Regions from separate parts of the Mesorhizobium sp. M2A.F.Ca.ET.037.01.1.1 genome, predicted to be linked through region 3. Evidence: riboswitches for the same ligand, from Rfam matches in the RefSeq annotation. Region 3 holds a riboswitch; each other region holds the start of a gene.
The links. Region 3 has a riboswitch for cobalamin ahead of bluB (5,6-dimethylbenzimidazole synthase). Riboswitches for the same ligand answer to the same signal wherever they lie in the genome.
Positions count from the first base shown of each region.

Region 1: it holds a riboswitch for cobalamin, as region 3 does, so the genes downstream of both, EOA27_RS09825 (aromatic ring-hydroxylating dioxygenase subunit alpha) here and bluB (5,6-dimethylbenzimidazole synthase) in region 3, are expected to answer to the same signal.
Region 2: it holds a riboswitch for cobalamin, as region 3 does, so the genes downstream of both, EOA27_RS14345 (DUF1636 family protein) here and bluB (5,6-dimethylbenzimidazole synthase) in region 3, are expected to answer to the same signal.

Region 1 is NZ_RZSA01000140.1:791-9,383, forward strand. It holds gene EOA27_RS09795 (sugar ABC transporter permease) at 1-885, shown strand, start outside; gene EOA27_RS09800 (carbohydrate ABC transporter permease) at 887-2,041, shown strand; gene EOA27_RS09805 (alpha-glucosidase) at 2,046-3,710, shown strand; gene ugpC (sn-glycerol-3-phosphate ABC transporter ATP-binding protein UgpC) at 3,745-4,857, shown strand; gene EOA27_RS09815 (DUF680 domain-containing protein) at 4,932-5,168, opposite strand; gene EOA27_RS09820 (DUF680 domain-containing protein) at 5,238-5,444, opposite strand; cobalamin riboswitch at 5,938-6,140, shown strand; gene EOA27_RS09825 (aromatic ring-hydroxylating dioxygenase subunit alpha) at 6,249-7,496, shown strand; gene EOA27_RS09830 (hybrid-cluster NAD(P)-dependent oxidoreductase) at 7,517-8,593, shown strand, end outside.
Region 2 is NZ_RZSA01000242.1:254-6,977, reverse strand. It holds partial or broken gene nuoE (NADH-quinone oxidoreductase subunit NuoE) at 1-296, opposite strand, end outside; gene EOA27_RS14370 (NADH-quinone oxidoreductase subunit D) at 298-1,488, opposite strand; gene EOA27_RS14365 (NADH-quinone oxidoreductase subunit C) at 1,498-2,103, opposite strand; gene EOA27_RS14360 (NADH-quinone oxidoreductase subunit B) at 2,108-2,689, opposite strand; gene EOA27_RS14355 (NADH-quinone oxidoreductase subunit A) at 2,680-3,045, opposite strand; gene EOA27_RS14350 (winged helix-turn-helix domain-containing protein) at 3,381-4,580, shown strand; cobalamin riboswitch at 4,611-4,814, shown strand; gene EOA27_RS14345 (DUF1636 family protein) at 4,854-5,279, shown strand; gene cobW (cobalamin biosynthesis protein CobW) at 5,282-6,319, shown strand; partial or broken gene EOA27_RS14335 (cobaltochelatase subunit CobN) at 6,337-6,724, shown strand, end outside.
Region 3 is NZ_RZSA01000015.1:1,216-15,524, reverse strand. It holds gene EOA27_RS01905 (caspase domain-containing protein) at 1-1,005, opposite strand, end outside; gene EOA27_RS01900 (class I SAM-dependent RNA methyltransferase) at 1,174-2,415, opposite strand; gene EOA27_RS01895 (TlyA family RNA methyltransferase) at 2,412-3,185, opposite strand; gene EOA27_RS01890 (GFA family protein) at 3,286-3,687, shown strand; gene EOA27_RS01885 (hypothetical protein) at 3,684-3,971, opposite strand; gene dxs (1-deoxy-D-xylulose-5-phosphate synthase) at 4,222-6,129, opposite strand; gene EOA27_RS01875 (pirin family protein) at 6,571-7,491, opposite strand; gene EOA27_RS01870 (DUF2277 family protein) at 7,501-7,767, opposite strand; gene EOA27_RS01865 (exodeoxyribonuclease VII small subunit) at 7,806-8,057, opposite strand; gene EOA27_RS01860 (histone deacetylase family protein) at 8,061-8,987, opposite strand; cobalamin riboswitch at 9,103-9,280, shown strand; gene bluB (5,6-dimethylbenzimidazole synthase) at 9,323-10,048, shown strand; gene EOA27_RS01850 (hypothetical protein) at 10,049-11,029, opposite strand; gene EOA27_RS01845 (TetR/AcrR family transcriptional regulator) at 11,160-11,753, opposite strand; gene EOA27_RS01840 (MFS transporter) at 11,874-13,094, shown strand; gene ribB (3,4-dihydroxy-2-butanone-4-phosphate synthase) at 13,446-14,309, opposite strand, start outside.

The DNA.
Region 1 (8,593 bases), on a different contig from region 3:
GCCGTCGACAATCTGCGCCGCCAGGGCCTGGTGCGGCCCTGGCTGTTCGTCGGCCCGGCGATGATCATCCTCACCATCTATCTGATCTACCCGGTCATCGAGACGCTGCGGCTCTCCTTCCTCGATCGCGGCGGCGAGAATTTCGTCGGCCTCGCCAATTACGAATGGGCGTTCGGCGACCACGATTTCCGCAACTCGATCCTCAACAACATCCTGTGGCTGGCGGTGGTGCCGGCGGCCTGCACCTTCCTCGGGCTGATCATCGCCGTGCTCACCGACAAGATCTGGTGGGGCACGATCGCCAAGAGCCTGATCTTCCTGCCGCTGGCCATCTCCTTCGTCGGCGCCAGCGTGATCTGGAAATTCATCTACGAGTACCGCGGCGAGGGCCAGGTGCAGATCGGCCTGCTCAACGCCATCATCCAGTATTTCGGCGGCCAGCCGCAGGTGTGGATATCGCTGCCGTTCTGGAACAATTTCTTCCTGATGGTGATCCTGATCTGGATCCAGACAGGGTTTGCGATGGTCATCCTGTCGTCGGCGCTGCGCGGCATTCCGGAAGAGACGCTCGAGGCCGCCGTGATCGACGGCGCCAACCCGTTCCAGATCTTCTGGAAAATCATGGTGCCGCAGATCTGGGGCACGATCGCGGTGGTGTGGACCACCATCACCATACTGGTGCTGAAAGTGTTCGACATCGTGCTGACCATGACCAACGGCCAATGGAACAGCCAGGTGCTGGCCAATCTGATGTTCGACTGGATGTTCCGCGGCGGCGGCGATTTCGGCCGCGGCGCGACCATCGCCATCATCATCATGATCGCGGTCATTCCGATCATGGTCTGGAACATCCGGCAGGCCAACAAAGAGACGGGAGGGCATTGAGATGGCCGCGTCCACCGGAAAGTCCTTCGCCAGCCGCTTCGGCGTTCATATCGCCGTGCTGGTCTTCGTCGTCATCTGGACCATCCCCACGCTCGGCATTCTCGTCTCGTCGCTGCGCGACAAGGACCAGATCATCGCCTCGGGCTGGTGGAATTCCTTCGCCAGTTCCAGCCAGACCGAGGCCGGACGACTGCCGGCCGCCGCGGCGCAGACGCAGAAGGACGGCAAATATGTCATCGAAGGCAATGTCTTCGGCGACGGCGCCAAGCGCGACATCAGCGCCTTTGGCGTCAAGGCGGCGGCGCCGACGCAATACAAGGCCGGCACGGCGGCCGATCTCGGCGACGGCGTCACCTTGCAGGTGAACGCGGATGGCAGCTTCGTGCTCGCCTCGCCGAAGGCATTCGAAGGCGACCGCGGCCAGCGCGTCTATTACGCCTCCTCGGCGCCGCCGAAATTCACCACCGAGAACTACGATGCCGTGCTGTTTTCCGAAGGCATCGGCCGCTCGTTCATGAACTCGCTGACGGTGACCATTCCGGCAACGATCATCCCCATCCTGATCGCGGCCTTCGCGGCCTATGCGCTCGCCTGGATGCGCTTTCCCGGCCGGGCGCTGCTGATCGCCGTCATCATCGGCCTGCTGGTCGTGCCGCTGCAGATGTCGCTCATCCCGCTGCTCAAGCTCTATAACGGCGTCGGCACCTTCTTCGGCGTGCCGTCGAAGACCTATCTCGGCATCTGGCTGGCGCATACAGGCTTCGGCCTGCCTTTCGCCATCTATCTGCTGAGGAGCTACATCGCCGGCCTGCCGCGCGAGATCATGGAATCGGCGCGCATCGACGGCGCCAGCGATTTCGAGATCTTCGTCAAGATCGTGCTGCCGCTGTCGTTCCCGGTGCTTGCCTCCTTCGCCATCTTCCAGTTCCTATGGGTATGGAACGATCTGCTGGTGGCGATGGTTTTCCTCGGCACGGCGCCCGATCAGATCGTGCTGACGGCCAAGCTCAACGCGCTGCTCGGCTCACGCGGCGGCAATTGGGAAATCCTCACGACATCGGCATTCATCACCATCATCGTGCCGCTGATCGTGTTCTTCTCGCTGCAACGCTATTTCGTCCGCGGGCTGCTTGCCGGCTCGGTGAAAGGAGGTTGAAGACATGCAATCGGCTTTGAAGGCGACTTCGAGACCAGACCCTGCGATCGACCGAGACTGGTGGCGGGGCGCGGTGATCTACCAGATCTATCCGCGCTCCTACCAGGACTCCAACGACGACGGCATCGGCGATCTGAAGGGCATCGTTCAGCGTCTGCCCTACATCGCTTCGCTCGGCGTCGATGCCATCTGGATCTCGCCCTTCTTCAAATCGCCGATGAAGGATTTCGGCTATGACGTCTCGGATTACTGCGATGTCGACCCGATGTTCGGCACGCTCGCCGATTTCGACGCGCTGGTGGCGGAGGCCCATCGCCTGGGCCTCAAGGTGATGATCGACGAGGTGCTGTCGCACACCGCCGACATCCACCCGTGGTTCAAGGAAAGCCGCTCCAGCCGCAGCAATCCAAAGGCTGACTGGTATGTGTGGGCCGACGCCAAGCCGGACGGCACGCCGCCCAACAACTGGCTGTCGATCTTCGGCGGCTCGGCCTGGCAGTGGGACACCAGCCGCCAGCAATATTACATGCATAATTTCCTGGCCGAGCAGCCCGACCTCAACTTCCACAATGGAGAAGTCCAGGACGCGCTGCTCGACATCACCCGCTTCTGGCTTGAGCGCGGGGTCGACGGCTTTCGGCTGGATACGATCAATTTCTACTTCCACAGCCAGGGGCTGGAGGACAATCCGGCGCTGCCGCCGGAACAGCGCAACGACCAGACCGCACCTGCGGTCAATCCCTACAACTACCAGGACCATATCTACGACAAGAGCCGGCCGGAGAATCTCGGCTTCCTCGAGCGCTTCCGCGCGCTTCTGGACGAATATCCGGCACAGGCCGCCGTCGGCGAGGTCGGTGACTCGCAGCGCGGCCTGGAAGTGGTCGCCGCCTACACCGCCGACGGCAAGCGCGTGCACATGTGCTATTCCTTCGACTTCCTGGCGCCGGAGAAGATCAGCGCGGCGAAAGTGCGCGCGGTGCTGGAGGCCTTCGGCCGGGTCGCCAGCGACGGCTGGTCGTGCTGGGCCTTCTCCAACCATGACGTGATGCGGGTCGCCTCGCGCTGGGCCGCCAACGAGACGGACCCGACCGCCTATCTGAAGGTGATCTCGGCGCTTCTGATGTCGCTGCGCGGCTCGGTATGCATCTACCAGGGCGAAGAACTCGGCCTTGGCGAAGCGGAGCTGAAGTTCGAGGACCTGCAGGACCCCTACGGCATCCGCTTCTGGCCGGAGTTCAAGGGCCGCGACGGCTGCCGCACGCCGATGGTGTGGGAGGCCGCGGCCAAGAATGGCGGCTTCTCGACCGCCAAGCCCTGGCTGCCGGTGCCGGGCAGGCACCTGTCGCAGGCCGTCAACGTGCAGCAGGGCGATGCAAGCTCGCTGCTCGAGCATTACCGCCGCTTCCTCGCCTTCCGGCGCCAGCATCCGGCGCTGGGCAAGGGCGATATCGACTTCATCGAAAGCGATGGCGATACCGTCGCCTTCACGCGCCGCGAGGGCAATGAGCGGATCGTCTGCGCCTTCAACCTCGGCAGCAAGCCCGCCGAGGTCAATCTCGGCCAAGGCTCGCTGAAGCCCTTGCCCGGACATGGCTTTTCGGGACAGACTGGCAGCGGGCCGGTCCGCCTCGGCGGATACGGCGCCTGGTTCGGGCGCATCGACTGAACTTGCAGATAGAGATCAACGGAAGGAGAGAACCATGGCCGATGTCACGCTCAACCAGGTGAGGAAATCATACGGCAACCTCAATATTCTCCACGGCATCGACCTAGACATCAAATCGGGCGAGTTCATCGTCTTCGTCGGACCGTCGGGATGCGGCAAGTCGACCTTGCTGCGGTCGATCGCCGGTCTCGAGGAGATCACCGGGGGCGAACTGAAGATCGACGGCGAGGTGGTGAACGACGTGCCGCCGTCGAAGCGCGGCATCGCCATGGTGTTCCAGTCCTATGCGCTTTATCCGCATATGACCGTCTACGACAACATGGCCTTCTCGATGAAGATCGGCAAGGAAAGCAAGGCGGAGATCGACAAGCGGGTGCGACAGGCGGCGGAGATCCTGCAGCTCACCAAATATCTCGATCGCCTGCCCAAGGCGATGTCGGGCGGCCAGCGCCAGCGCGTCGCGATCGGCCGCGCCATCGTGCGCAACCCAAAAGTGTTCCTGTTCGACGAGCCGCTTTCGAACCTCGACGCAGCGCTTCGCGTCGCCACCCGCATCGAGATTGCCAAGCTCAAGGAATCGATGCCGAACACCACCATGATCTACGTCACCCACGACCAGGTCGAGGCGATGACGCTGGCGGACCGCATCGTGGTGCTGAAGGACGGCGTCGTCGAGCAGGTCGGCACGCCGATGGAACTCTACAAGCGTCCGGGCAATCTGTTCGTCGCCCAGTTCATCGGCTCGCCGGCGATGAACATATTGCCGGCAAAGATCGAGAAGGCCGGCAATCCGACCGTGGTCAGCCATGTCGGCGACCGCAAGGCGACGGTGCCGATCGCGACGCCTGCTTCGGCGAATGGCGCGGCGGTCAGCTTCGGCGTGCGGCCGGAGGATCTCGCGATCGCCACCGGTTCCGATTACCTCTTCGAGGGCAAGGTCGACTATATCGAGCAACTCGGCGAGGTTCAGCTCGTCTATATCGATATCGGCCGCGCAGACCTGCCGCTGGTCGCCAAGCTGCCGGGCAATGTCGAGGTCAAGCGCGGTGAGACGCTGCGGCTCAACGCAAGCGCCAGCGATCTGCATATTTTCGACGCCGACGGCCATTCCTTCACGCTGCATCGCGAAGAGGCGAAGGCAGCCTGAGCGCAGAGCCGCTGCGGCAAAGAGAAGCGGCGGGCCCTGGCCCGCCGCTCCTGTTTTCAAATCACGGTCGGCTGTTAACGATTGCCGAAGTGGTCGCGGTCGCTGCCCTGCTGCGGAGCCGACTTCTGCGCGTCGCGGGACGAATTCAGCAGCTTGTAGACAGGCGAGTCGGTGCCGATCGACGAGGTGCGGGTCGTATCCACGGCGGGAGCCGGCTGGTTGACTCCGCTGTTGCCGTGATTGTCGCTGCCCGCAAAAGCAGCCGAGGAAACGGCCATGAGAGCCGCGGTGGCAAGAATGATCTTTTTCATCTCAGTACTCCTGAATTTCCTGATCCGACCGAGGCGACGGGCAAACCCGTCGCCGTTCGAAGTCGGCTGTTAGTTGTTACCGAAAAGGTTGCGGTCGGCGCCCGTGGTGACAGGCTTCTGTTCAGCCGGTTCGGACTTGCGGACCGAGGCTGTGTAAGAAGAGTCGACCGTGGCGGCCGGCGGGTTGGCAGCCTGCGCGTTGTAATTGTCGCTACCGGCAAAGGCGCTGCCGGAAATTGCCAGAAGGGCGGCGGCAGTGAGAACAATCTTTTTCATTTTTGCTACTCCAGTATTTTTATTCAGTCCGTCTAGCGGCGTGTCTTGGGAATGAAATCGCGTCGTTCGGACAGCGCTCATTTGGGTGAGCCGACTGCGGGATTCCAATCACGAAGTTTTTTCGTCTGGACCATGAATCCGCCTCTTGAAGTTTTCATAAGCATGCCTACAACCATTTTTTTGCTAAGTTCAATCAATGACTTATGTGATTTATGCTGCTGGCTCACCAAGTGTGTCGGAGCGCCAACGTTCACAGCGTTCTGCACGCACCGTCAACAGAAACGAACCGTTCGGTTCGATTTTAGAATCTGCTAATAGTCACTTTTTGATACTGTTAACCATCAACGACGCTCCCGAACCTCGTCCGGGAGCACCCCTGGAAGCCGGTGGCATGGCGAGAAGGACGAGAATCGGCAACGTGAACACGCCGCCCATTGTCGCGCCGTATGGATGCGATGTCGTTTTCATGCCGACGGGAAACCGGCCGTCGTGGTTAGATCAGGCCATCTCAGGTGCCGCTTCGTCGCGACGAGGCGGAGAATTGGGAAGCCGGTCGAAATCCGGCGCTGCCCCCGCAACGGTGGTGGAGTGAGGTCGCAACGGGAGACCACTGGGCCATGGGCCTGGGAAGGTGTTGCGACCGCCCGCGAGGGCAACTCCAAAGCCCGGAAACCAGCCAGAGACATTTTGAACTCGACTGATCGCGGTGGGCGGTCAAGAGGCGGACGGCGCGTGCCCGGCCCTGCCGGTGGCGGTCGTTCTTCTCCATCACCACCAGTTCAGTCCTTGATGCGAGGACAGGACATGGATGCGCGCAACGACATGCTGAGGCTCCTGCAGAGCCGCAAGCAGGGCTACTCGCTTGAGCAGCCCTTCTACACCGATCCCGACTATTTCAAGCTCGATATGGAGCTGATCTGGCATCGTGACTGGTTGTTCATCGGCCATGATTGCGAGCTGCCGAAACCAGGCAGCTACATCACCGTTCAGATCGGCGATTATCCGGTGGTGCTGGTCCGCGACCAGAAGGGAAGGATCAACGCTTTCCACAACTCCTGCCGGCATCGCGGCAGCCGCCTGTGCAACACCGACAAGGGCACCGCCGCCAAGCTGGTCTGTCCCTACCATCAGTGGACTTACGAGCTCGACGGGCGGCTGCTGTTCGCGCGCCAGATGGCGGACGGCTTCGACAAGAGCCAGTTCGGACTGAAGCCCGTGGCCTGCGAGAGCGTCGGCGGCTACATCTTCATTTGCCTGGCAAAAGAGCCGGCCGACTTCGCGCCGATGCGCGCCATGATCGAACCCTATGTCCTGCCGCACCGGCTGAGCGAGGCGAAGGTCGCGTTCGAATCGACGATCGTCGAAAAGGGCAACTGGAAGCTCGTCTGGGAAAACAACCGCGAGTGCTATCATTGCGCCGGCAACCATCCGGAACTGTGCAAGACTTTTCCGGAAGCGCCGACGGTGACAGGTGTGCAAGGCGCCGACAGCGATCCGGAAATGCTTGCGCACTGGGCGAAATGCGAGGCGGCGGGTCTGCCGAGCCGGTTCCGGATCGATCCGGCCGGGCAATACCGCGCAACGCGCGCGCCGCTGCTGCGCGACGCCGTCAGCTACACGATGAGCGGCAGACGCGCCGTGACGAAAAACCTGTCCGCCAGCGTCGCCGCCTACCGCATCGGCACGTTGATGCACTACCATTACCCGACCACGTGGAACCACATCCTCATCGATCACGCCGTCACCTTCCGTGTGCTGCCGATCAGCGCCACCGAGACCGCGGTGACGACGAAATGGCTGGTCCACAAGGACGCGGTGGAAGGCGTCGACTACGATCTGGCAGAACTCACCCATGTCTGGACCGAGACCAACGATCAGGACCGCCGCATCGTCGAGGAAAACGCGCTCGGCATCCTGTCGCCGGCTTACGAGCCTGGTCCCTATTCCGAGTTGCATGAGGGCGGTGTCATCCAGTTCGTCGAGTGGTACGCCTCCTTCATCGGTCCGCGCCTTGCCGAAGGCGGTCGCCCGGCGTTGCGCAGCGTCGCCTGAAGGCTAAGGAGATGAACGCGATGACGGATCTCGGCCTCTATCGCCATCTCGACGAGATGGCGCCCTGGAACGACAGGCTGCAGGTGCTGGAAGTGATCGGCGTCAGCGACGAGGCGCCGCAGGTGAAGACGTTCACCTTCCGCTCCGACAATCAGACCTGGTTCCGCTACAAACCCGGGCAGTTCGTGACGCTGGAATTGCCGACGGCCGACGGGCCGCTGATGCGGACCTACACGCTGTCGTCCTCGCCGTCGCGGCCGTTCTCGATCGCGGTGACGGTGAAAGCGCAAGCCGACAGCGTCGGCACGCGCTGGATGTTCGACAATCTGAAGCCCGGCGTCCATGTGAAGGCCTACGGGCCGACCGGCGATTTCTCGCTGCACAGCCATCCAGCGGCCAAATATCTGTTCATTTCGGCCGGTTCCGGCGTCACGCCGATGATGTCGATGCTGCGCTGGCTGAACGACTGCGCGCCCTGGACCGATGTCGGTTTCGTCAATTGCGCGCGGCGGCCGGAAGAGATCATCTTCCGCAAGGAGCTCGAACTGCTCGGCAGCCGCATGCCCGGCCTGTCGCTCGGCTTCATGATCGAGGAGCGGTCGAGCCGCGAGGGCTGGTTCGGCCATATGGGCCGCATCGACGCGATCCGGCTGCCGCTTCTGGCACCCGATTTCCGCGAGCGGGAAATCTTCTGCTGCGGGCCGGACCCCTTCATGCGCGCCGTGCGCCAGATGCTGGAGGCCGCCGGCTTCGACATGAGCCGCTACCATCAGGAGAGCTTCGCGGCGCCGGCCGTGGAAGAAGTCCCGGCGCCGTTCGCGATGCCGGCCGGCGACGAAGCCAAGCCGCTCGCCGAGGCGGTGACGCCGGTCCGCTTTTCGCTTTCAAACGTCGATGCGGAATGCGTCCCCGGACAGACCGTGCTGCAGACGGCGCGCGCTTCGGGCGTCAGGATCCCGGCGGCCTGCGAGTTCGGTCTCTGCGGCACCTGCAAGGTGAAAAAGGTCTCCGGCGAGGTTTCGATGAGCCACAATGGCGGCATTCTCGATCACGAGATCGATGACGGCTATATCCTGGCCTGCTGTTCGAGGCCGTTG
Region 2 (6,724 bases), on a different contig from region 3:
CAGACCTGGATATGCGCGCGCGTGCCGACCGGATTGAGCTGGTACTGCGTGTAGAAGGTCGCGACCTCGAGACCACGGATGCGCGGCATGCCGAGCATGTCCGAGATCGTCTCGATCGCCGCCTTGGTGACCCAGCCTTCCTGCTCCTGCGCGATCATCAGCAGCGGGATAATGGCCGACTGTTCGCGCCCCTTCGGGTATTTGGCGATCCACTGCTGCGCTGCCGCCGCATTCGCCTCGTTGAAGGCGAAGGTGGCTGGCTGGACGCTGGCATCTGCGAGACGACGAACTGACATTTTAGCGATCGACCTCACCAAACACGATGTCGAGGGAGCCAAGCACGGCGGTGACGTCGGCCAGCATGTGGCCGCGGCACAGGAAATCCATGGCTTGCAGATGCGCGAAACCGGGCGCGCGCAGCTTGCAGCGATAGGGCTTGTTGGTGCCGTCGGAGACCAGATAGACGCCGAATTCGCCCTTGGGCGCCTCGACGGCCGCATAGACCTCGCCGGCCGGCACGCGATAGCCCTCGGTATAGAGCTTGAAGTGGTGGATCAGCGCTTCCATCGAGCGCTTCATTGCGGCGCGCTTCGGCGGCACGACCTTGCCGTCGAGGTTCGACACCGGGCCTGCACTTTCCTTGCCGAGCAGCAGATCGACGCACTGGCGCATGATCTTGGCCGACTGGCGCATCTCTTCCATGCGCACGAGATAACGGTCGTAGCAGTCGCCGTTCTTGCCGACCGGGATGTCGAAATCCATCTCGGAATAGCATTCATAAGGCTGCGATTTGCGCAGGTCCCAGGCGGCGCCCGAGCCGCGCACCATCACGCCCGAAAAGCCCCAGGCCCACGCGTCGGCCAGCGACACCGTGCCGATATCGACATTGCGCTGCTTGAAGATGCGGTTGCCGGTCAAAAGCGCATCGAGGTCGTCGATCGACTTCAGGAAAGGGTCGATCCACTTGCCGATGTCCTCGACCAGCTTCTGCGGCAGATCCTGGTGCACGCCGCCCGGCCGGAAATAGGCTGCATGCATGCGCGAACCTGAGGCGCGCTCGTAGAACACCATCAGCTTTTCGCGCTCGACGAAGCCCCAAAGCGGCGGCGTCAGCGCGCCGACATCCATCGCCTGCGTCGTCACATTGAGGATGTGCGACATGATTCGGCCCATCTCGGAATAGAGCACGCGGATCAGCTGACCGCGCTTCGGCACCTCGATGCCGAGCAGGCGCTCGGCCGCTAGCGCGAAGGCATGCTCCTGGTTCATCGGCGCGCAATAATCGAGCCGGTCGAGATAGGGCACGGCCTGGAGATAGGTCTTGGCCTCGATCAGCTTCTCGGTGCCGCGGTGCAGCAGGCCGATATGCGGATCGACGCGATCAACAACTTCGCCGTCCAGTTCGAGGACCAATCTCAAAACACCGTGCGCTGCAGGGTGTTGAGGTCCAAAGTTAATGTTAAAATTACGGACGGAGGTTTCAGCCATCGTGGCGCCTCAGTTTGCCTTCGCCTTCTCATCGCCGGGCAGCACATAGTCGGTGCCTTCCCAAGGCGAGAGAAAATCGAAATTGCGGAATTCCTGCTTGAGTTCGACCGGCTCATAGATGACCCGCTTGGCCTCGTCGTCGTAGCGAACCTCCACGAAGCCGGTCAGCGGGAAATCCTTGCGCAGCGGGTGCCCCTCGAAGCCGTAGTCGGTGAGGATGCGGCGCAGATCCGGATGGCCGCTGAACAGCACGCCGTACAGATCGTAAGTCTCGCGCTCGTACCAGTCGGCGCCGGGATAGACAGCGGTCAGCGACGGCACCAGCGTTTCCTCGTCGGCCTGGACCTTGAGGCGGATGCGCACATTCTGCTTCGGCGACAAAAGGTGATAGACGACGTCGAAACGCTTGGCGCGCGACGGATAGTCGGCGCCGCAAATGTCGATGATCGAGATGAACTGGCAGCGCACATCGTCGCGCAGGAAGGTCGCTACTTCGATCAGATTGCCCGGCTCGACCGAAACGGTCAGCTCGCCATAGGCAAGCACGGCTTCGCCGATGCGGCCGGAGAGCTTCTCGCCGAGATAGGTGGAGAGTTCGTTCAACGCCAGGGTCATCGGCTCACCGTTCGATCGTGCCGGTGCGGCGGATCTTCTTCTGCAGAAGGAGAATGCCGTAGAGCAGCGCTTCCGCGCTCGGCGGGCAGCCGGGCACATAGATGTCGACCGGCACGACGCGGTCGCAGCCGCGCACCACCGAATAGGAATAGTGGTAGTAGCCGCCGCCATTGGCGCAGGAGCCCATCGAGATGACGTAGCGCGGCTCCGGCATCTGGTCGTAGACCTTGCGCAGTGCCGGCGCCATCTTGTTGGTCAGCGTGCCGGCGACGATCATGATGTCGGACTGGCGGGGAGACGCGCGCGGCGCGACGCCGAAACGCTCCGAGTCATAGCGCGGCATCGAGGTGTGGATCATCTCGACCGCGCAGCAGGCGAGGCCGAAGGTCATGAACATCAGCGAGCCGCTGCGCGCCCAGGTGATCAGCGCTTCGGTCGAGGTGACAAGGAAGCCCTTGTCGGCCAGCTCATTGTTGATTTCGAGGAAGAAGGGATCGTCCTCCCCCACCGGCCTGCCGGTGTTGGGGTCGATGATGCCCTTGGGCTTCGGCGCGACGAGGGTGCCTGAACTGTCGTTCAATCCCATTCCAGCGCTCCTTTTTTCCATTCATAGGCAAAGCCGATGGTCAGCACCGCCAGAAACACCATCATCGACCAGAAGCCGAGCATGCCGAGCTTCGAGAAGGACACCGCCCACGGGAACAGGAAGGCGACCTCGAGATCGAAGATGATGAACAGGATCGACACCAGGTAGAAGCGGATGTCGAACTTCATGCGGGCGTCGTCGAACGAGTTGAACCCGCATTCATAGGCGGAAAGCTTTTCCGGATCGGGATTGCGATAGGCCACCAGGAAGGGGGCAATGATGAGCGCCAGACCCACGATCATCGCCACGGCGATGAACAGCACGATAGGCAGATATGAACTCAGGAGTGCGCTCATGCGGCGGCTTTCCTTCGGCGGGGTAGTTCACTTTGATTACAGCAACGAACTCTAATGCGGAAGCGTGACAGTTTAACCGCTGAACCGTTTTAAGGGAGCCCATGCTGCAACGCGGCGAGGGTTAGCGCAGCGGTTTCGGTGACGCAAGTCAAACCTTGTTCAAATCGCGGCCCTGGACGCCATATCGGAAGAAACTGGTCCGATCCGCTCCTGTTTGATTTCCTTCGCTTTTTACTCCACTTTTCTCTCCTGACATATCTCCCGCCATTTGCCTGCTAGCATGGCCGGAATCACCGGCTAAAAATCCAACGGACGATCGGGGCAAGGACAGCTTGATGAAGGAGAAGATCTCGCTCGCCATGGCCAGGCGCATTGCGCTTGGATCACAGGGGTTCAACGACCCTCGTCCCGCAGGGGTTCCGGATCGCCGGCACCTTGCGCGCGTGCTTTCGCGAACCGGCCTGTTGCAGATCGATTCCGTCAGCGCCGTGGTGCGCGCTCATTATATGCCGCTCTATTCCCGCCTCGGCCCCTACCCGCTTGCGCTGCTCGACAACGCCGCGGTCACCCGCAAGCGCGCGGTCTTTGAATATTGGGCGCATGAGGCCTCGTTCCTGCCTGTCGAGACCTACCCCTTGCTGCGCTGGCGCATGCAGCGCGCCGAGCAGGGCGAGGAGATGTATCTCGGCCTGGCCAAATGGGGCCGTGAGCGCAAGGAAATGATCGACGAGATCTATAGAGAGGTCGCCGATTGCGGGCCGATCGCCGCCTCCGACATTGAGGGCCATAAGGGCAATGGCGGCTGGTGGGGCTGGAGCGAGGCCAAGCACGCCTTCGAATGGCTGTTCTGGGCCGGACGCATCACCACCGCCTACCGGCGCGGCTTCGAACGCTATTACGACCTGCCCGAGCGCGTTTTGCCGCAGGCCGTGCTCGACCTGCCCGTACCCTCGGTCGAGGACGCGCATCGCGAATTGCTGCGTATCTCGGCCCGTGCCCATGGCATCGCCACCTATGGCGACCTCCGCGACTATTTCCGGCTGGCGCCCGGCGATACGAAGGACCGCATCGAGGAACTGGTTGAAACCGGCGAATTGCTGCCGGTGAAGGTCGAAGGTTGGGATAGGCCCGCCTATCTCCATAAGGACGCGCGAATCCCGCGCCGGATCGAAGCGCGCGCCCTGCTCGCCCCCTTCGATCCCGTGGTCTTCGAACGCACGCGCACCGAAAAGCTCTTCAACTTTCGCTACCGCATCGAGATCTACACGCCGGCCGAAAAGCGCCAATACGGCTACTACGTGCTGCCCTTCCTGTTCGGCGACCGCATCGTCGCCCGCGTCGACCTGAGGGCCGACCGGCCTGCGAGCATCTTGCGCGTCCACGCCGCCTATGCCGAGGCCGGCGCGCCACCCGAGACGGCAGCCCAACTCTTCGAGGAGCTGAAGCAGACGCAGGGCTGGCTCGGCCTTGAGGCGATCGAAGTGACGCCGGCCGGCGACCTCGGACCGGCGCTGGCCGACATCGCAGTGTCGTAGCCGCGCGTTGACAGGCGCCTAGCCGTAAGCCTAAATCCTGACCCAGACGGTCTTCTCCCGGCAAAGGGAGGAGCCAAGAGGGAATGCGGTGCGGGCCAAAACCCAAATCCGCGGCTGTCCCCGCAACTGTGAGCGACGAGCCCCGGCCGAAAACCACTGGGATGTTCCCGGGAAGGCGGCATCTGAGGCGACGACCCGCGAGCCAGGAGACCTGCCGTCTGAGACTTTAAGTATCCGAATGCCCGGCGGGTTTTCCGGGCAAGGAGCCTGGTTTTGGATCGCAACGGCAGTTTCCCGGCAAACATCGCGGACATTTCGTCCGAGCCCGACGCGTCGGACGGCGTGACCGTCATCGTCTGCTCATCCTGCCGCGACGAGACCGGGTCCGATGCGCATCCGCGCGCCGGCGCGTTGCTGGCCGAAGGCACGCGCCGTGCTGCATCGGGCGAAAACATCCGCATCCGCACCGTCGAATGCCTCGGCAACTGCAAGCGCCGGCTGAGCGCAGCACTTCTGCGCGACGGCTGCTGGAGCTACGTCTTCGGCGATCTGGAAACGACCAGCGGCGCCGACCTCGTCGCCGGTGCAAAGCTCTTCGCCACTTCGACCGACGGCCTGATCCCCTGGCGCGGCCGGCCTGATTCCCTCAAGCGCGGCCTGGTTGCCCGCATCCCTCCCCGCGACATGCTGAAGGACTGACCATGAACGCTTCCGTTTCCCGCGTGCCCTGCACCGTCGTCACCGGCTTCCTCGGCGCCGGCAAGACGACGCTAATCCGCAACCTGCTCGAGAACGCCAAGGGCAAGCGGCTGGCAATCATCGTCAACGAGTTCGGCGATGTCGGCATCGACGGCGAGATCCTGAAGGGCTGCGGCGTCGACACCTGCCCGGAGGAAAACATCGTCGAGCTCGCCAATGGCTGCATCTGCTGCACCGTCGCCGACGACTTCGTGCCGGCGCTCGACCAGATCCTGTCTCGCACGCCGAAGGTCGACCACATCCTGATCGAGACCTCCGGCCTCGCTCTGCCGAAGCCGCTTGTGCAGGCTTTTCAGTGGCCGACGGTGAAGAGCCGCGTGACGGTTGACGGCGTCGTTGCCGTGGTCGATGGCCCGGCGCTGGCTGACGGCCGCGTCGCCTCGGACATGGATGCCCTCCAGGCGCAGCGCGCCGCCGACGACTCGCTCGACCACGACGATCCCGTCGAAGAAGTGTTCGAGGACCAGATCGCCTGCGCCGACCTGATCATCCTGTCGAAGAGCGACCTGATGGATGCGGCGGGCTCTGAGCGCGCCAACGCCGTCATCGGCGAGCATGTGGCGCGCGCCGTGAAAATCGTGCCGACCGCGCAGGGCAAGGTCGATCCTTCGGTACTGCTCGGCCTCGGCCTCGCCGTCGAGGACGACATTGAGAACCGCAAGACCCATCACGACGACGAGCTCGACCACGAGCATGACGATTTCGATTCCTTCGTCATCGACATCCCGTCGATTGCCAATCCGGACGAGTTGGCAAAGCGCGTCGCCCTTGCCGCAGAGCAGGAAAATGTGTTGCGCGTCAAAGGCTTCGTCGAGGTCGGCGGCAAGCCGATGCGGCTTCTGCTCCAGGCCGTCGGCCCGCGCGTCAACCATTATTACGACCGCGCTTGGACAGCCGAAGACGAACGCCGCTCGCGGCTTGTCGTCATCGGCCTCAAGGGGCTGAACCGCCCGGCGATCGAGCGTATCCTCGCCGGCTGAGGGAAATCCGGACTGCGATGCATATCCTCGCCACAACATCCGCTTCGCTCGACGATCTCGCCGAGCCGATCGACCTCAGGCAGACGCCTGCGGATGTCGTGGCGCTGTCCTTCACCGACAGCGACCTCGCCGGCCTGGCCGCTGCTTGGAAGGCCGATGCCGCGCGGCTGCCCTCGATGCGGCTGGCGGCTCTTCGCGATCTTCGCCACCCGATGTCGGTCGATCTCTGGATCGACAGCGTCGCCCGCCACGCCAGGGTCGTCCTCGTCCGCATCCTCGGCGGCTATGACTGGTGGCGCTATGGTTGCGACCAGCTCGCCGCGGTGGCGCGCGAGCGCGGCATCAAGCTCGCGCTGCTGCCCGGCGAAAGTCATGACGAGGACCAGCGCCTGATCCAAGGCTCGA
Region 3 (14,309 bases):
GTCCCGCAGCCATGTTTCACGCCAGGTGATCGCCTCGCGCCGCGCCGCGATGATGGCGCGCACGCGTTTGGCCATTGGGTCGTGCGGATAGGCGACGATGAAATCCTCGTAGCCGCGCATCGTGTCGCGATCGAGTGCCGCGAGATAGGCGTCGTGCGCATTGAAGTCGCGGATCGCCCTGGTCCGGTTAGTCCGTTCTTCGGCCTCGGAAACCTTCGGCGGCGGCGCGTCCGGAGCGCGCTCGAAGAAGACGAAAGGCACGTCGATCTTCGAGACATCCCATGGGATTTCGGCGCCCTGCGTCACCTCGTTGACGCGCAGCCGCGTGCGGTCGAAAACCTCATCGAGCGACAAGCCGCCGTCGCGCATCATCTCGGCGAGCGCCTGGGCATAGGCGCCGTATGGGCCCTCACCTTCCGGCGCAACCGTTCCGGGAGCGGCGTTGAACGCGATCAGCATATTGGGCTCGGGGTCGACCAGCGCCAGCCCGCTGGCCAGCGGCTGGCTCATTTTTGGGAGGGCATTCGGCCGGGCCGCGTCGAGGACGACTATATTAACCTTCGTCGGCAGTCCGGCCAGCGACTTGGTGATATCGGAGAGCCGCATGGCCTGGAGCGGCACGTCGGCCGGATTGGCGATCTGGGCATCGACCGGCAAGAAGTAGTTCTCGCCTTCGAACTGCACGCCACGGCCGGCGAGGTACACGAAAACGGTAGCGTCCGGACCGGCGGCGGAAACTTTCGCAAGGAAATCACGCAGCGCGCCACGCAGCGATTCCTGGTCGACATCGCGCGCGCCGACCACATCGAACCCGGCTGCTTGCAGGGTCTGCGCGATCAGACCGGCGTCGTTCGCGGAGGTGACCAACGCATCGGACGGATAGGCGGCGTTGCCGATGACGAAAGCGAGACGTTTCTGCTGTTGCGCGAGCACATCGGTCGCGGAGGCGACGGTGAACGCGATGAGAAGAACGAGAAGACCGATGACTTTCCGAAGCGAGAGCATAGCAATTCGCCATCCGTGTTCGCCATCCATCCCACGCGATAACGCCGGGGAGGCAGGAATGTTTCCCTAACAGCGAAATTAAGGTCCGGCAAAAAGGCGGCTTTAGGGCGCGATTTCACCGAAAGAACAGAGACTTCACAATTTTTCCAGCGAACCTCCGGCAGTCGACTAGCGCCGCCGCTTCGGCTTCTCCAGCAAGGCCACGGCCTCGACATGCGACGACCACAGGAACTGGTCGATCGGGGTGACACTTTTCAGCGTATAGCCGCCGTCGAGAAGGATGCGCAAATCCCGCGCCAGCGTCACCGGATTGCAGGACACGGCGGCGACCAGCGGTACGTCGGAGCGGGCGATCTGCTTCGACTGATCCTCGGCGCCGGCGCGCGGCGGGTCGAAGACCAGGCCGTCAAAGGCGTTCAACTCCTTGAAGGTCAGCGGCCTGCGGAACAGGTCGCGGCGTTCGCTGGTCACCCGCCTCAGGCCGGTGGCGAAGCGGTAGGCGCGATCGAGCGCGGCAAGTGCCGCGGCTTCGCCTTCGACGGCATGAACCTCGGATTTTGCCGCCAGCCGGAGCGCGAAGCTGCCGCAGCCGGCAAACAGATCCGCGACCTTCTTGGCGCGCGACAGATGCTGGCCGACTAGGCCGGCCATCGCCTGCTCAGCGGCTTCCGTCGCCTGCAGGAAGGCGCCAGGCGGCACGGCCACGGCGACCGGTCCGAACTGCACCACCGGCTTCTTCGGCTCGACCACGATCTCGCCGTCGACGGAAAGCCGCGCCAGGCCCTCGGCCATGACGAAGTTGGAGGCGATGCGCCGCTGGTGGTCGCCAAGCATGCCGGCCTCATGGACGGCAATGTCGAGGCCGGAAGCGGTGACGGTCACCGTCATATGAAAGGCTTTCGGCGTGGCGCAGACCAATCCGGCCAGGGCGCGCAACTTAGCGAGCGCCGAGACGATCGCCGGCAGCGAGATCGGGCATTCCTCGATCGGGATGATCTCCGAAGACAAAGCGCGCACGAAGCCGAGCAGCATGCCGGCCTCGGTGCGCCGGGCGCTGAAGGTGACACGGCGGCGGCTGTGCGGCGCGCACGGCACCAGCGCGGCGACCTCGCAAGCGATACCCTTGGCCTTCAGCGCCTGCACGACTTTTTCGCGCTTCCATTCCTGATAGGCTGCGGCCTCGTAGTGCTGCAGCGCGCAGCCGCCGCATTCGGTGAAATGGCGGCAGGCCGGGTCGGTCCTGAGCGCCGAGGCTTCCAGCACCGACATCAGCGTGGCGCGGTCCTTCTGGCGCGCGGCGGTGACTGTCTCGCCCGGCAGCGTGAACGGGACAAAAACCTCCCCGCCCTCGGCGTTGGCAATGCCGTCGCCCTGGGAGCCCAGCCTGGCGATGGTGAAGCGTGTGCTCATCCCGAACCGGCGTCCTTTATGGCGGCGAGCAGGAACTCGCGGTTGCCGTCGCCGCCTTCGATCGGCGACGGGTGAAGTCCCAGCACGCGCCAGCCGAGAATGCCGGCGAGCCAATCGCGCAGATTCCCGGCAATGCGCTCGGCATCGCCTGGATCCTTCAGCATGCCGCCCTTGCCGATCGCCTCGCGGCCGGCCTCGAATTGCGGCTTGACCAGAAGGACTGCCCTGGCGCCCTCGCCCGCCAGCTCAAGCGCCGGCGGCAGCGCCAGCTTCAGCGAGATGAAGCTGACGTCGCAGACAAGGAAATCCGGAACGCGGCCGCCGAGATCGGCTGCCGTCAATTCTCGGGCGTTCAGCCCTTCGATCATCGTCACGCGCGGGTCCCCGGCAATCTCGGGATGGATCTGGCCGTGGCCGACATCGATCGCGGTGACATGCGCCGCGCCTCGCTCCAGCAGCACCTGGGTGAAGCCGCCGGTCGAAGCGCCGATGTCGAGCGCCTCGCCGCCGGAAGGATCGAGGCCGAAACGGTCGAGGCCGGCGATCAGTTTCAACGCCGCCCGCGACACATAGGCCTGGGCCGGATCGTCGATGGCGACCAGGCAGTCCGGTGCAACGGGCTGGCCGGGCTTGCGGGCAATTGTGCCGTCAACCGTCACCGTGCCGCGCTCGATCGCGTCGCGGGCGCGCGAGCGGCTGGCAAACAGGCCGCGCCCGACGAGCAATTCGTCGAGCCGCTGGCGCCGGCTTAATGGCAAAGGGGAACTCATCGGCCTTCATTGGCGAAAGCCGGGCGCGAACGCAATGGGTTTGAATACGGCGCAAGAGGCTGCAGAATGCCGCCACGCAGGCTGTCGATCGGAGGTGTCGATGCTGAAGGGAACTTGTCATTGCGGCGCGGCCCGCTGGACGCTGGAAGGCGATCCCGGTGGGATCACCGCCTGCAACTGCACGCTTTGCCGCCGCTACGGCGCCCTCTGGGCGTATGACTATCTCGACGAGCGCATCCGCATCGCGGGACCGCTGAAGTCCTATACGCGCGCCGAGGTGACGGAGCCCGCGCTGGAAATCCTGTTCTGCCCGACCTGCGCCTGCGTGGTCGCCTGGCGCGGCCTGCGCGCGGCCAAGAGCGGCCGCACGCGCATCGCCGTCAATGTCAGGCTGGCGCCGCCGGAGGAAGTCGCCCACCTGCCGATCGACCATTTCGATGGCCTCGACACATTCGACGACCTGCCGCGCGACGGCCGCTGCGTGCGCGATGTGTGGTTTTAGAAAACGGTCCGGGAGACGCGGCGCTCGACAGCCGGTGTCAGGCCGTCATTGCCGGAGGCTTCCTTGCGCGGCGGTTCAACCGGAGTGGGTGCGACGGGCGTAGCATCCGGCGGCATGACGAGTTGAGGCCTCTGCTTGTAGGAGAAGCCGCCGCGGATGCTGCCCATCTTGGCGGCGACGATGTCCATCGCCGCCTTTTCGATATTGTGGTCGTAACGCGTTTCGGCTGTCGCCGGCGCGGCCATGGCGGCCAGCAAGGCCGTGCCGCAAAAAAACGACTTCATTGTTCTTATCCCCTGCCTAGAGCGTTTCACCGTTTCAGCGAAATGGCGAACCGCTCTATCCCTTTGTTTTTATGCAATTCCGGGCGGAAAACCGCTCACTCTTTTCCTTAATTGCTCTGGGGCCAAGGTCTTAGCAGGGCGCCGTTGAAAATCGGCCAAGAGACAGGGTAAGCGAACCGCCAAACGGAAGCGTTAACAAAAGCTTACGGCCGGAAGCCGGCAAACCGATTCAGCGTGTTGAAGTCCTGATTCAGGCGCGCTGCGCCTGCACGCCATGGCCGAGCGTCGCGAAGACCGTGCGCACGATGCCCGCCGAATCCAGGCCGGCATCGGCATACATCTTTTCGGGTTTGGCGTGGTCGGTGAAGACGTCCGGCAAGACCAGCGGGCGCACCTTGAGGCCGCTTTCCAAGAGGCCTTGATGGGCAAGGAAATGCAGGACTTGGGCAGCGAAGCCGCCGATGGCGCCCTCCTCCACGGTCACCAGCACCTCATGCGAACGGGCGAGGCGCCGGATCAGATCCTCGTCCAGCGGCTTGGCGAAGCGGGCGTCGGCGACGGTGGTGGAAAGGCCCGCGGCGCCGAGTTCCTCGGCCGCCAGCAGGCAGTCCTGCAGCCGCGCGCCGAAGGAAAGCAGCGCGACCTTGGTACCCTCTTTCAAGACACGGCCCTTGCCGATCTCGAGCACCGAGCCGCGCTCCGGCATGTCGACGCCGACGCCGTTGCCGCGCGGATACCGGAAGGCGATCGGACCGTCATCATAGGACGCCGCCGTGCGCACCATATGGCGAAGCTCCGCCTCGTCGGCCGCGGCCATGACGACGAAGCCCGGCAGCGTCGCGAGGAAGGTCGTGTCGAAGGCGCCGCAATGGGTGGCGCCGTCAGCGCCGACGAAGCCGGCGCGGTCGATGGGAAAACGCACCGGCAGCTTCTGGATCGCCACGTCGTGCACGACCTGGTCGTAGGCGCGCTGCAGGAAGGTCGAATAGATAGCGGCGAAAGGCTTGTAGCCTTCGGTGGCGAGGCCCGCGGCAAAGGTCACCGCGTGCTGCTCGGCGATGCCGACATCGAAGGTGCGGGACGGAAACACCTCGCCGAACAGGTCGAGGCCGGTGCCGCTCGGCATGGCGGCGGTGATGGCGACGATGCGCTCGTCCTCGCGCGCTTCCTGGATCAGGCTCTCGGCGAAGACCTTGGTGTAGGCGGGCGCGTTGGCCGGCGCCTTGGCCTGCGCGCCGGTGATGACGTCGAACTTGTTGACGCCGTGATATTTGTCGGCCGCGGCCTCCGCAGGCGCGTAGCCCTTGCCCTTCTGGGTCACGACATGGATCAGCACCGGGCCCTTGCCGTTGTCGCGCACATTCTTCAGCACCGGGATCAGATGCTCCAGATTGTGCCCGTCGATCGGGCCGATGTGGTAGAAGCCGAGCTCCTCGAACAGGGTGCCGCCGGTGACATAGCCGCGCGCATGCTCGACGGCGCGGGTGATGGCGCGGTCGGCGCGCTTGCCGAGATAGGATGTCAGCTTCTTGCCGAAATCGCGTAAGCCTAGATAGGCCTTGCCGGAGGCAAGCCTGGCCAGATAGGCGCTCATGGCGCCGGTCGGTGGCGCGATCGACATGTCGTTGTCGTTGAGAATGACGATGAGGCGAGCATCGAGCGCGCCGGCATTGTTCAGCGCCTCGAAAGCCATGCCGGCCGACATCGAGCCGTCGCCGATGACGGAAATGACATTGTTGCGGCCACCCGACAGGTCGCGTCCCATGGCCATGCCGAGACCGGCCGAAATCGAGGTCGAGGAATGTGCGGCGCCGAATGGGTCGTATTCGCTCTCGGCCCGCCGGGTGAAACCGGAAAGGCCGCCTTCCTGGCGCAGCGTGCGGATGCGGTCGCGGCGGCCGGTCAGGATCTTGTGCGGATAGGCCTGGTGGCCGACGTCCCAGATCAGCCGGTCGTCCGGCGTGTTGAAGACATAATGCAGCGCAACCGTCAGCTCGACCACGCCGAGACCGGCGCCAAGGTGGCCGCCGGTCTGCGAAACGGCGTCGATCAGCTCGGCGCGGAGTTCGGCGGCAAGCTGCGGCAATGCCCCCTCATCGAGCTTCCGCAGGTCCGCCGGGATGCGGACCTTGTCGAGCAGCGGCGTGTCTGGCTTCACTCGGGCGCGTCCTGCCTCAATTGATCGAACACGGCGCTACCAGCAGATTGCGCCTTAATCATGCGCGGCATAGGCCGCCGCCGGGCGAATGTAAATGCGCGCCAGTGACGCGTGGCGCTGCTTGTTTTGGCAAGCCATCGAAAACGGCTGGAATTGGCGGAAGCCCCCCCAACGTCGTCATTCCAGGGCGAAGCAGGAGCGAAGCTCCGTCGCGGAGACCCTGGAATCCATGCCGTGACTCTGGCCGAAGAGCGCAGCGGAGCAGAATTCTGCACCGTTGCAACGCTTGGAAGTCACGGCATGGATCCTATGGTCTGCGCCGCGTCGCTTCGCTCCTTGCTCCGCCATAGGATGACGACGCAAGGGACGTTTCGGCCAATCGCCAAGGCATGCACCTAGAAACGCATATCCGAGCCGTTAAAAATTCTGTGTGCTCGAGAACTAACCCTCAGGCAGCGGGATAAACTCTTCCTCATCGCCAGGAACGATATCGAAGCGGCCAGTCTTCCATTCCTGTTTGGCCTGCTCGATGCGTTCCTTCGAGGACGAGACGAAATTCCACCAGATGTAGCGCTGGGAACCGAGCGAAGCGCCGCCGAACAGCATGAAATGCGCGCCGCGCTCGGAGGAGACGACGATCTCCTCGCCCGGCTTGAACACAAGGAGCCGCTCGGCCGGAAAAACATCGCCGGCGATCGAGACGTCGCCTTCCAGCGTGTAGATGGCGCGCTCTTCGGCATCGGCCGGAATTTGCACGCTGGCGCCCGCCGCCAGGCGCAGATCGGCATAAAGCGTGTCCGATGCGGTCGCGACCGGCGAGCGCAGGCCGGAGAATTCGCCGATGACGATGCGGCCGCTGACGCCCCCGGCATCGATCTCAGGCAAGCGGGCCACCGACGTGTTGGCGAACACCGGGGCAATCTCCTCCTTGCCGTCCGGCAGCGCCAGCCAGGTCTGCAGGCCGGAGACCGACATCGGCGCGCCGCGCAGTTCCTCCGGGGTGCGCTCGGAATGAACGATGCCGCGCCCGGCGGTCATCAAATTCACGTCGCCCGGCGCGATTACCATTTCGGTGCCGAGCGAATCCCGATGCCTGATCTTGCCGTCGAACAGATAGGTGACAGTGGAGAGCCCGATATGCGGGTGCGGGCGCACATCGAGCGCGTGGCCGGCGCGCAGGATGGCCGGGCCCATGCGATCAAAGAAGATGAACGGCCCGACCAGGCGGCGTTTTGCCGTCGGCAAGGCGCGGCGCACCGCGAAGCCGCCGATGTCCTTGGCGTTCGGGATGACCATCAGCTCGATCTGGTCGCAGGCGAAGGCATCGCCGGGCTCAGGGTCGTTTCCGGGAAAAAAGCTCATGATTATCCCTTAGGCGAAGCGCAACGCCGACCTGGCCTTCGCCTTGGCGGCCTCTTCCTCGCGATTGCGCGGTTCCTGGCTGGTTTCGAGCGAATCGATCAGTTCGCGCGCGGCGGCGGCGATCGCTTCCACGGCGTGATAGAAAGCATGCTCGTTGCGCTTGGACGGTTTCGTCGAGCCGCTCAGCTTACGCACGAATTGCAGCGCTGCATCATGCACCTCGTCATTGGTCGCCGGCGGCTCGAAATTGGCCAAGGTCTTGATGTTGCGGCACATGGCTTGAACTCCTTACCTGCTTGCTCTGCCCACCCAAACTATTCCGCATCGAGCGGCTCCGTTCCCACCGGCTTGCCGTCGCGCGACAGCCTGATCTTCTCAACCTTGTCCTCAGCCGCCTTGAGCAGTCGGTCGCAATGCGCCTTCAGCGCCTCGCCGCGCTCATAGATCTTGATCGACTGGTCGAGCGGGACGTCGCCGCGCTCCAGATCGTCGACGATCTTCTCCAGCGCGTCGAGCGCCTGTTCGAAGCTCATCGCCTTGACGTCCTCATTGCCTTCCACTGCCATACCCTATCCCTTCATCAGCCGCCCGACATGGGCGGCGACTGAAAATGCCAGTCCCTGCAGATCGTAGCCGCCTTCCAGCAGGCTGACGAGCCTGTTGGAGCTGTGGCGGCCGGCGCGTTCCATCAACTGGCCGGTCGCCCAGTCGAAATCGTCCTCGGTCAGATTGATCTCGGCCAGCGGATCGCGGTGATGCGCGTCGAAGCCGGCAGAAATGATGATCAGGTCCGGCGCGAACGCATCGATCGACGGCAGCACGCGCGACAGGAAGGCGTCGCGGAACATGTCGCTGCCGGTCCGCGGCGCGAGCGGCGCGTTGACGATGTTGCCGGCGCCGGTCTCGCTCTTCGCCCCGGTGCCCGGGTAAAGCGGCATCTGGTGGGTCGAGCAGTAGAGCACCGACGGGTCGTCCCAAAAGATGTCCTGCGTGCCGTTGCCATGATGGACGTCCCAATCGACGATGGCGACGCGCTCGGCCTGATGCTTCTTCTGCGCATAGCGGGCGGCGATGGCCGCCGTGTTGAACAGGCAGAAACCCATCGCCGTAGCCTTTTCGGCATGATGTCCCGGCGGGCGGGCGGCGACGAAGACATTTGAGGCGCGGCCCTCGAAGACGTCGTCGACCGCCGCGTTGGCCGCGCCGATCGCCGTCACCGCGGCCTGCCAGCTTTTCGGGCTGGCGCTGGTGTCGGCATCGATCGAGACGATGCCGGTCCGGGGGATCGCCGCACGCACGCGCTCGACGAAAGTCTCGGGGTGCGCATAGACGATGGTTTTCTCATCGCCTTCCGGCGCCTTGACGCGGTCGAGCGCCGAAAACGCCTCGTCGTCCAGCACGCGCTCGATGGCGCGCAGGCGGTCAGGCCGCTCGGGGTGGCCGGGCGGCGTGAGGTGTTCGAGGAAGATTGGGTGCGTGTAGAGACGGGTGGCCATGGCGCCTAATCTAGGCACCCGCGGCCGTAATGACCATGTTTGAAAAGCCGAATGGCTGGGGAAATTGCGCCAGCCCATGTCGTCCGCGCCATTGGCGGGTGCCGAACTTCGCGGTAAGGTCGTCCCGCTGCCTGGTGCCCGCGACGCGGGAGAATCGGGAACACGGTTTTATTCCGTGGCGTGCCCAACGCTGTGAGGGGGACCGCGCCGGCAAATGCCACTGTCGATGACGGGAAGGCGCCGGAGCGGGACGATCCCGAGCCAGAAGACCGGCCCGGCAGACATGGTTTTCCGCTTGGTCAGGCGGGGGACTGCTTGTCGCAAGGGGAAAAGCGATGACGGCAGCAGCGATCGCCGCGTGTGGCGACGACTTTGACCAATTGGCGCGCGACGCGGTGTACCGGGCGATGTTCACCAGGCGCGACGTGCGCAGCCATTTTGTCCCCGACAATCTGGATGACTGTGTGCTGGCGCGGCTTCTCACCGCCGCGCACCATGCGCCGTCTGTTGGCTACATGCAGCCGTGGAATTTCATCGTCATCCGTGATGCCGAGCGGCGCAGACAGGTGCGCGACCTGTTCCTCGCCGCGCGCGAGCAGGAACTGCCGGCGATCGAGGCGGAACGGCAGGCGCTCTACCGGAAGCTGAAACTCGAAGGCATCTGCGAAAGCGCGCTCAATCTCTGCATCACCTGCGACCGGCAGCGGTCGAAGGACTCACCGCTCGGGCGCTGGCACAATCCGGAGATGGATCTCTACAGCACCGTCTGCGCGGTGCAGAATTTCTGGCTGGCGGCACGCGCCGAGGGCGTCGGCGTCGGCTGGGTGAGCATCATCGAGACGGAGGCGCTGAAGAAGCTTCTGTCGATCCCCGAGCATGTCACGCCGATCGCCTATCTCTGCGTCGGCCGCGTCTCGGCATTCGCGCCGAAGCCGGACCTCGAAGCGCATGGCTGGGGCAAGCGCCTGCCGCTGCCCGAGTTGGTGATGAGCGAGACGTTTCGCGGCGCCGGCGAGGCGCCGCTCAAATCGGCGATTGCAAGGCTAGGTCGCCAGCAGTGATCAAGCGGCCCGGGGCGTATCCCAGCGCGAGCCGCCGAAGGAGCCCAGCGCCTTGTCGCGCAGCTCCCTGAATTTGGACGACGCCTCGGCGAGGCGGTTGTCCCATTCTGGATTGGGCACTTGGCCTTCGATGGTCTCGAAATACACCTGCATCAGCGAGGCGATGGCGAAGGGCTCGATGAAGGCCGCCTTGAAGGCCCAGGCAAAGACGATGGCCAGCACGAAGGCCCAGCCGGCAAGCTGTCCGGGCATGACCCAGAGGATCGCGGCGGCAGGCGCCAGCATCAACAGGAAAATCACGAAAGAAACGCCCCACATGATCGCAGCCAGCCAGACGGCGTTCTTGACCATGTGCTTGCCGTTCTGGGCGTACAGCACGACGCCTTGCCGGGCCGTCTCGAAGGGCGAGTTCGAATTGATGCGGATGTTGTAGCCGAGTATGATTTCGTCGACATAGGTCAGAGACAGGCGGATCACCGTGTTGATGAAGCTGACTAGGCCGCTCAGGCCCGGAATGGGCAGGAAGGCGGCAACGCCGCCGATCAGGCCGGTGATGGCGCGGATGGCGCCCTTGACCAGCTGGTCCACGACGAAAAGGATGTTGGCCTCGGCGAAACGCTGGCTGACCACTTCCTTGGCATAGGCGATCTGGCCCTGGCCGTCGGGCACGTCATGGCCGTCGATCAGATGTACCATGACGGCGATATGGCCGGCTTTCAGCACATAAAGGATGTATTCGCGGATCCAGTAGACGGCGATCGACACAATGCCGAAGCCGACCACGCCACCCCACAGCGCAAAGGACATCGGTCCATCCGGATCGGTCGAGATATGACCGACACCGTAGCCGACGCTGGCGCCCGTGCCGGTCGCCATGATGTAGGCGACTGTGATGCCGAAATAGACGATCATGCGAAAGACGATGAACGGCCATGTCCGCATCATGATGGACACAGACCGGCCAATGCTGAAGTCCCACATGGCCCCGACTCTCCACGCCCCAAGAGATGGCGCAGGAGGATGCGCTCGCCCCATAGATTGTCAATCGCGGCAGGGTTGCACCGGCCCGAAACCGGTGCACAACGCGGTGGCTTGGTTACCCAAGCGTGCCTCAGGGCTTTTGGCGTAAGCCTTCGAGCAGTTGCTTGAAGGCGGCGATCGCCTTCTTCGAGGTGGCTTCCGGATCATTCGAATTGGCGATGCGCTGCGCGGCCTGGCTGCTGGCACCATTGATCAGCCGCGAGGTTGTCTCAGGGTCGACATCGGTGACGACCACGCCCTCTTCCTGCAGCTTCGTCAGGTGGTCGGTCATCGAGGCGATGCAAGCGCTGGCATTCGGCCACTGCGCCGGGTCACCGAGCACCGCCGGGCCGTCGCGGAACATGATGCGCTGGATTTCCGGCTCCAGCGCCATCTCGATATAGGTGGTGCACTCGTCGACGAAATGCTGCCAGCGCGTCGGCGCCCTCGAGGCCACCTCGTTGACGCGCAAGGCCATTTCGCGGTCGATCTCGGCGATCACGGCCTGCAGCAGCCCCTTCTTGTCGCCGAAATGATGGTAGAGCGCGCCGCGCGTGAGGCCGGCCGACGCGGTGAAATTGTCCATCGAGGACTCGGCATAGCCGACCGTGCCGAAGGCGTGGCGGGCGGCCGCGATCAGCTTGGCGCGCGTCTCGGCGATCATCTCCTTGCGCGGTCTGTGCATGGCTCTGGCCCTATTCACATACGCTTCGTATGCCAATTTACATACGCGGCGTATGAACTATCTCACATTCATACGCAACGTATGTAATTGTGGTATGCACCCTTGTCGAGGAGCAGGATCATGCGAAACCCCTATGCGGACATCTTTCGGGCTCCTGGCACGAAAGGCTTCGCCACAGCCGCCTTCGTCGCGCGCTTGCCGATCGCCATGGCACCGATCGGCATCGTGGCGATGCTGTCGCAGACGCATGGCGAATATTGGCTGGCCGGCGCCGTCTCGGCCACCTATGCGCTGGTCAACGCTTTTCTTTCGCCGCAGGTATCGCGGCTGATGGACCGCCGCGGCCAGACGACGATCGCAGCACCCATGACGCTTGTCTCGGCGCTTGCCTTCGCGACATTGATTATCGCGGCCAACCGGCACTGGCCGGCTTGGACCTTGTTCGGTTCGGCCCTGCTCGCCGCCGCCATGCCCAGCATCCCGGCGCTGGTCAGGGCGCGCTGGACCGAGATCTTTCACGATCGGCCGGAGTTGAACACCGCCTTCGCCTTCGAATCGGCCGCCGACGAGCTGGTCTATGTCGCAGGCGCCTCACTGTCGGTGGGGTTGAGCGCAGCGCTGTTTCCCGAAGCCGGCATGGTCGTCAGCACACTGCTGCTTGCGCTGGGCTCGGCGGCATTCCTGCTGCAGCGCTCTTCCGAACCACCCATCCGCCCGGCCGAACATGGCGCGACCGGTTCGGCGATCCGCCTGCGCGCGGTCCAGATTATCACCTTCGCGCTGATCTTCGTCGGCGCGACCTTCGCCACCACGGAAGTCACCACCGTCGCTATCACCAAGGCGCTCGGCCAGCCCGAGGCGGCGAGCCTTGTCATCGGCGTCTATGCGCTGGGATCCTTCGTGGTTGGAATCATCGTCGGCGCGCTCAGCCTGAAGGCGCCGCTGCAGCGGCAACTGGCGCTCGCGGTCACCGTGATCGCGCTCACCACTTTGCCGTTGCTTTTCGTCGACACCGTGCCGACGCTGGCGCTGGCGGTCTTCGTCAGCGGCGTCGCGATCTCGCCGACCTTCATCACCGCCTTCGGCCTGATCGAGCGCCACGTGCCGGCCGCGATGCTCACCGAGGGCGTCACCTGGGTGACGACCGGCATCGGCATCGGCATGGCGCTGGGCTCCTTCGCCGCCGGCTGGATGGTCGACACTTTCGGTCCACAGAACGGATTTTGGGTCTCGGTGGCTGCAGGCGCGATCGCACTGGTCACCGTGCTTGCTGGCCAATGCCGGCTGGCCACGGACGATTGCGATGTGGACAGAGGCGAAGCGGTGGCGCCTGCGGAGTGACGGTTATTTGGCCGACGTTGCGGTTAGCCCGAGACCTACGCGACGTCGTCATCCACGGGCGAAGCGACGCGCAGCCGAGCGGAGACCCGAGGATCCTTTCCGTGACCTTGATCGTAGGACGCTACGGAGCGGAATTCTGCACTGTCGCAACGCGTGAAAGTCACGGAATGGATCCTCGGGTCTGCGCGCGTCGCTTCGCTCCTTGCTCCGCCCGTGGATGACGACGTCGGATAGGTTTCGGCCAATCGCCTGCGTTGCGGAGGGTTCGGCCAAGCGCCCATGTCCGGGAGGCTTCGGTCGGTCAGCAACGCTGGCAGGCTGCCATAGACCTTCGGCGTCAACCCTGACGAACTACAGAATCTCGGTCTTGGCGATGTGGATGCCAAAGCCCTCGAGGCCGACATAGTGGCGCTCGCGCGAGGCGATCAGGTTGATCGAGGAGATGCCGAGATCCTTGAGGATCTGGGCGCCGAGGCCGATCTCGCGCCACTCGTTCTCGCGGCGGCGAGCCTCTTCGTGATCTTCGCGGTCGCCGCTTAGCGGCCGCTTGCGCTCCTGATGGGCGACGCCGACCGAGCCTTCGCGCAGATAGACGATGACACCGCGCCGGCGCTCGCCCATCGCCTTCATGATGCCGTCGAGCCGGTGGCTGGTGCCGAAGACATCGGTCACGACATCCTCCGGATGCAGGCGCACCGGGACCTCCTCACCGTCGCGGATGTCGCCGAAGACGACCGCCAGGTGGTGCATGGAATCCCATGGCAGCGTGTAGGTGAAGGCCTGCGCCTTGCCGCCGGGCGTTTCGATGTCGGAACAGGCGACGCGCTGGACCAGCGTTTCCTTACGCTGGCGGTAGGCGATGAGGTCGGCCACCGACACCTGCTTCAGGCCATGCTCCTCGGCGAAAGCCTGAACTTGCGGGCCGCGCTTGACCGTGCCGTCGTCATTGACCAGCTCGGAGATGACGCCGACCGGCGGCAGTCCGGCGAGCTTGCAGAGGTCGACCGCGGCCTCCGTATGGCCGGAACGCATCAGAACGCCGCCTTCGCGCGCGATCAGCGGGAAGATGTGGCCGGGGCGAACGAAATCCGACGGGCCGACATTGCCGTTGGCGAGGTTGCGCACGGTCAGCGTGCGGTCGTCGGCGGAGATGCCTGTCGTCGTGCCATGCTTGAAATCGACGCTGACGGTGAAGGCGGTGGTGTGGGCGGAATC